DNA from 3 places in the Sessilibacter sp. MAH1 genome. Region 2 is predicted to be linked to each of the others. Evidence: predicted binding sites of a transcription regulator. Region 2 holds the regulator's gene; each other region holds the start of a gene.
The links. Region 2 encodes LexA, which represses DNA repair genes until DNA is damaged. Its sites were predicted from a motif close to ACTGTNTNTANANACAGT; they were not measured.
Positions count from the first base shown of each region.

Region 1: uvrD (DNA helicase II) is a predicted target of LexA. The motif match lies at 1,055-1,072, and genes of this name have one in related genera.
Region 3: dinB (DNA polymerase IV) is a predicted target of LexA. The motif match lies at 1,567-1,584, and genes of this name have one in related genera.

Region 1 covers NZ_BAAGIC010000005.1:173,023-175,233, forward strand. Annotated here, with positions in the region: gene uvrD (DNA helicase II) at 1-874, opposite strand, end outside; gene ACYQ28_RS07260 (SIS domain-containing protein) at 1,219-2,070, shown strand; gene ACYQ28_RS07265 (TlyA family RNA methyltransferase) at 2,080-2,211, opposite strand, start outside.
Region 2 covers NZ_BAAGIC010000004.1:5,565-7,775, forward strand. Annotated here, with positions in the region: gene nagZ (beta-N-acetylhexosaminidase) at 1-715, opposite strand, end outside; gene lexA (transcriptional repressor LexA) at 1,046-1,657, shown strand; gene ACYQ28_RS05105 (hypothetical protein) at 1,700-2,211, shown strand, end outside.
Region 3 covers NZ_BAAGIC010000007.1:36,885-39,095, forward strand. Annotated here, with positions in the region: gene dinB (DNA polymerase IV) at 203-1,309, opposite strand.

The sequences.
Region 1 (2,211 bases), on a different contig from region 2:
CTTTCAAGATGGTTCCGGTAGAGCGGTAGTTTTGCTCCAAACGGGTGATATGAGTGTTGGGAAAATCGACATCGAACTGCTGAATGTTTTCGATTTTTGCACCACGCCAGCCGTAAATCGACTGATCGTCGTCGCCAACGGCGGTAATAAAAGAACTGTCACCAGCGAGCACACGCAGCCACGCATACTGAACCGTGTTGGTGTCTTGGAATTCGTCCACCAAGATAAACGGAAAGCGCTGTTGATAATGTTTCAGCAAAATGGGGTTATTTAGCCACAACTCATGGGCACGCAGCAGTAACTCGCCAAAATCCACCAAACCCGAGCGCTGACAAGCCGCTTCGTATTCACGGTAAACGCTGAGCATGGTGCGCTCGTACAGATCGGCGGTTTCGATAACATGCGCCGCGCGACGACCTTCGTCTTTGTGACCGTTGATGTAGGAAGCCGCCTGACGAGGTGGCCATTTTTTATCATCAATATTTAAGGATTGATAAACGCGCTTAATCAAACGCAGCTGATCGTCGCTGTCGAGAATTTGAAAGGCTTGGGGAAGATTGGCTTCGTGCCAATGAGTTTGCAAAAGTCTGTGCGCAAGACCGTGGAAGGTACCAATCCATAAGCCGCGCGGATTCACGCCCAGCAACTGCTCAACGCGCGCGCGCATTTCCCGCGCTGCCTTGTTGGTAAAGGTCACCGCCATAATCGAAAACGGCGACACTTGTTCAACCTGAATCAGCCAAGCAATACGATGCACCAGCACACGGGTTTTACCCGAGCCAGCTCCCGCCAAAATAAGTTGATGCCCAGCCGGAGCACTTACGGCCTCGCGCTGAGCGCTATTTAATTGATCTAATAATTGCGATACGTCCATGGGCGGCATTGTAGCAGAGCGATTTATAGATACTCGGATTAATTCACCAAGGCTTTAAAATTTATCCGCGTCTCAATGACGGCTCTTTATTGCGAGAACAAGTGCTATTTTTACCCTAAGAGGATTTGTTTGCGGTAAGTTGTACAAACTCAAACACAGATTCTTGTAATTTCAGGCGGAAATGTGTGTAATTTCACTACAAAAAGTGGGCTGGAATTACAAAAAAAGATGAATATGCATCATAATCAACCATAAAATCAGCGCTTTTAGCCCCAAATTGCAGATTTTTACGTGCTTTATCGGCAAAATTAGCGTGTAGCACAACACTACCGAGTGCCAGAGCCTTGACCTTAAAACCCTCTGAAGTCACACAAAGTATTACCGACAACATTCCCACCATGCGCAAATCTGAGCGTAAGGTTGCCGAATATGTGCTCGAAAATACTCGCGATGTCATTCATATGCGCATTGTTGATCTCGCCAATGCTGCCAAAGTGAGTGAGCCCACCGTCGTGCGCTTTTGTCGTGCCGTCGGTTGCAATGGCTTTCAGGAATTTAAGCTGAATTTAGCGCAACAGCTGGCCTCGATACCAAACTTTGTACACGTGGCGGTCACCCGCGCCGATACGGTTACCACCTTTTCACACAAGATTTTCGATTCCACCGTAGAAACCCTGCTGCAACTGCGCGACCAGCTCGATCCCATCCAAGTTGAAGCGGCAATTTCGGCCATTTGTCGCGCCTCGCGGGTAGAATTCTTTGGCTTTGGCGCCTCCGGTGCCGTCGCTGCTGACGCACACCACAAGTTCTTCCGTTTGCAACTCGCAACCGCAGCCTATTCCGATCACCACATTCAACACATGTCGGCGATGAGCATGAAAGAAGGTGATGTGGTGGTTGCCATCTCGCAAAGCGGTCGCACCAAATCGTTATTGAACTCAATGGCTTTGGTAAAGCAGCAAGGCGGGGTGGTGATTGGCATTTCGCCGAGCAACTCACCCATTTCTCAAGAGGCAAGCATCAATATTGATGTGAATGTGGATGAAGATTTAGACATCTATACGCCATTGCTGTCGCGCATTGCCCATTTGTTGGTGATTGATATCTTAGCGATTGGCGTTGCTCAACAAAAAGGCGAAGGACTTCACGAGCATTTGTACAAACTCAAACAAGGCCTGGTGTCTTTACGGGTTTAGTCGTGGAACCTAGTTAACGCGCTGGGCGATCAATAAAAATTCGCGATTGCCATCGCCGCCTTTAATGGGGCTTTCTAAATAACCTTGCACCTCAAAACCCAGCGCTTCAACTTCTCGCTGAATGCGAGCTTTTACCTGCGG
Region 2 (2,211 bases):
GCGCCGAAAACCCGACAGGATTGCCATCGACATCTTCAAAAACGATATGCGCAGGCATTACTCCGGCAAGGCAAGACTTTTTAATCAGCTGCTCGAAAGGAACTAGGTCCCGAGCGGCGATCTCGGCAAGAGGCCGATGATCTCTCGGCAAATCAATGTGACTGTCAACTTTAACGAATCCGTGACCCGGAAAATGCTTACCAACAGCCTGCATACCCGCTTCGTTCATTCCTAAAATAAACGATTCTGCCAGCGCAAGCGTTGTTAAAGGATCGATAGAAAAGGAGCGCGAGCCAATAGCGGGGTTTTGGTTGTCGTCTAAATCTAAAACTGGCGCTAAGGTGTTATCGATACCGCAAGTTCTGAGCTCAAACGCTAACAGCCAACCCAGTTCACGAGCCAATGACAGGCCTTTTTCTGCGCTCTGCTGGTAGAGCTTTGATAAAGACGCCATAGGCGGAATGGTTGTTACGCCCTCCGTTAAGCGCTGCACTCGCCCGCCTTCTTGATCGATACAAATCAGCAAGTTTTCGCGGATATTTTTAATGTTGCGACATAAATGAGCGGTTTGTTTGGCCGTTTTAGTGTTGCGGGCGAAGAGAATGACACCACCCACATTTGGATGCATCAAAAGCTCTCGATCTTCCGCCGACAACTCGGTACCGGCTACATCAAGAATAACTGGCCCGGCACTTAAAACCTTGGCATTACCCATTTATAGATCCAATTCGAATAAAGATTACGCAATTAAAAAGCGGGCACACTAATATTTAGTCTGGGAGGTGTCAATAATTGCGGCTACAAAAGAAAAAAACTTCGGGCATAATTCAATTCTACATCGTGCGTTTCTAATCAACGAACATTGACTAAATTCTGATTTACTGGTTGCGTGTACAGTAGAAACACTGTATAAACTAAAACACTGTATATAAGACCAGCCCAGTGCGGCCAACACTGTTTTTAATTTGAAGAAACAATTGCAATAAACTTTGCCGTTTCGCCTTAAAAACTACCGCCCCACGTTTAAAGAATCAGCATATTAGACATGATTAAACTAACCGCTCGACAACAACAAGTTTTAAATTTAATTCGTGAACATATAGATGCAACCGGCTTTCCTCCTACGCGTGCAGAAATAGCTCTAGCACTTGGCTTTAAATCAGCCAACGCCGCAGAGGAACATTTGCGTGCCTTGGAGCGAAAAGGCGCTATTGAGATGGTGCCAAGTGCCTCTAGAGGTATTCGCTTAAAAGAACAGGTTGAGGAGTCTGGTATACCCATTATTGGCTTGGTGGCAGCGGGTTACCCAATTTTGGCGCAAGAAAATATCGAAAATTATTGCAATATCGATAACGCTTTTTTCTCGCCCTCAGCAGATTATTTTCTTCGCGTTCGCGGCATGAGTATGAAAAATGCCGGAATTCTAGAAGGTGATTTATTAGCCGTTCACAAAACAACCCAAGTAAGAAGTGGGCAAATTATTGTTGCCCGTATTGATGATGAAGTAACCGTAAAACGTCTAAGACGCGGTAAAAACCGCTCTATAGTTGAGTTGCTTCCAGAAAATGAAGAATTTGACATCATTACCATTGACCTTCGAGAGCAGGAATTTGCTATCGAAGGTATAAGTGTCGGCGTTATTCGACAAACCCAATAATTCGATTTTTAAGTACTTATATTACTGATACGGAGTAATAAAATGGATTCTGCACAACAAATGTCTCTGTTTACGGACTCCTTAGTCAATCAATTCGGCTTTATCTCAGAAACAACCGCGTTTACTAGACAGTCAATTAGAGCACTATCCAAACGTGCATCTAATACAGAAACAGCATCGCAAAGCGGTGCTGTTTTAAGCAACATTACTCAATTGGTAATTTCTAAATATTGTTCGAATTTAGATCAACTATTGTTGCCAATGATTGCACGTCAAACACAATTAGCGGGTAATCGATGGGTAAGCTGGGTAAGCGATGAAGTTATTGATAAAAATGTATTGCTTGACTACGGCGTAAATCTAAAAAATCTTCGCATTATTTATCCTAACAATACATCGGATTTATATTCCGTCACCGAAAAAGCATTAATAACAGGCACAAGCCATTGTGTAGTTGCCGTTTTTGATGGTTTTAACGACCAACAACTTGAGCAATTAACCCAAGCAGCCAACACTGGTAACTGTTCTGGATTACTGGTTACGCACCAGAATTA
Region 3 (2,211 bases), on a different contig from region 2:
ATTCAGAAATTTACTACAAATATGCAGTAAATTAGAAGTCAGCTTGAGCATTGAATCTTAATAGAGACCCAAGGCAGCAATTTAGACATAGAAAAGGCCCCATCAAACAACCACTATCATCGCAGTAATCAGCCAACAGGACTGAACACATCGGTTAATCATCAAGATTATTTGGGATTTATGAGCGGACATTTTTAATAGATTACATAAATAAATCCGTCTGATTCATTTGTTTTTGATCGCCTTGATGTACTGAAAAACCCAGACCCAGTAAACGTATGGAGGCATTTTTTACGGAAAGAGCCGAGGTCAATAAAGTTTTTGCCGTGCTGGTCAATTGCAGCTGTTGTTGAGGCGAAAAATGCTCGCCGGAATGAATGTAACCAGAAAAAGCTGATTCTCGGGTCGTAAGAGAAAAATCGGAATATTTAATTTTAACAAAAAGCGATTTTGCCAAATATCCTGACTTCAGGCGCAACCAACGTTCATCTAATAAACCAACTAACGAATTCAATGCGGCACTGATCTCGTCGTCACGAACCAAGTCGTTCGAAAACGTTCGCTCGACACTGATGGATTTCCGAATCCAAGTATTTTTTACTGTTCGCAAATCACGACCGCGGCATCGATCAAAAAGTAATTGACCATGCACACCGAAATGTTGTGTTAAGAAATCTAGACTTTGTTGTTGTAAATCCCGACAGGTCACAATTCCAAGTTTCGCTAGCTTCTCTTTTGTTTTACCACCAACACTTGGAATTTTACCGACCGCCAACTGCGACATCACCTGAGCGACATCTTCGTCACGAATAATTTTAAACCCAGCGGGTTTATTCCACTCGCTGGCTAACTTTGCCAAAAATTTATTGCGCGATAATCCGGCTGAAACCGTGATGGCAAGACTGCTTTCGATTTGTCGCTGAATATCTTTGGCAATCTCTGCGCAGATATTCCAATCATCGGAATCTAACTCTAAATAGGCCTCATCCAGCGCAATAGGTTCGATACAACGACTGTAGTTGGAAAAAATTCCGTGCATTTCTTCAGAAACTTGCCGATACAAAGAAAAACGTGGCGCCAAAACAATAAGATTTGGACAAAGTTTTTCTGCCATTGCTGTAGACATTGCAGATCGAACACCAAACTTGCGCGCAATATAGTTGCACGTCGCAATAACGCCTCTATCTGTAGCTCGACCACCAACCGCAACCGGTAAATTTTTTAGCTGTGGGCGATCACGTAATTCAATTGCGGCAAAAAAACTGTCCGCATCGCAATGTAAAACCAATCGTTGATTATTGAATGACAATTTTCTACTTCCAACTCATTTAATACCGAGCGATTTCTCTAATATCAAGGTGTCCTACTAAACAACAACGGCAATTATATTACTCAAGGCGATAAATCCAGAGATCTAATTGCAGATTTCAACGTTTCACCGTTGTGTTAATCAATATAACGATCAATCGAGAATTTTTTTAGAACCGAATACCGAGTAAATAGAGCCAACGCACCCTATAAGAACATAAGATTCTGACCGATAATGGATTTCAAGACAGATCGTTATCTATTTTTTTAAACAGTATGATCTCTAAATTGATTCACACAGACACAGTTGACGATGGGATAAACAAAAAGATTTTCAATTAAGATCGGCAAATTTGCCTTAATATCGAAAAGTCAATTCAGATATTCCTTAGTTTTCCCCTACTTTCGACCAAGCTAAGCCAAATTTTTTAACGTCTGCGCATTATCATTGTCAAAAGGCCAAGACAAGGACGCTCAATAATCCTATTTAGTACTATGAGACAACTTAGTACCAAGAGACAACTTAGTACCAAGAGACAACAAAAAGATCGGAACTCACTCGCGAATAAGTTAGCAAAGAATCTCAAGTGGAATGTTTCGGCACAAAAATGCCCATCAGAAAGCCGAGAGCACATCATTAAAAAGCGCGATAACGGATTCAATCTCAAAATTCAGGTCGTTATGGCATATTGTTGAATCGTTTTACCTAAGGTTTGTAAAAAATAATCAAACCTTATCGAATACCCATACTGATTATTTGTTTCGAAATGCTCTGATCGGGAGATTTTGACTATCAACTAAAAACGCCTTAAAGATTTTCTTTCAAGGCAGTCAAAAAGTGAGAATCAAGAAAATTTTTTAAGTTCAGGAAAAATTTTCAGCCCTTCAGAAAATAAAACTGAG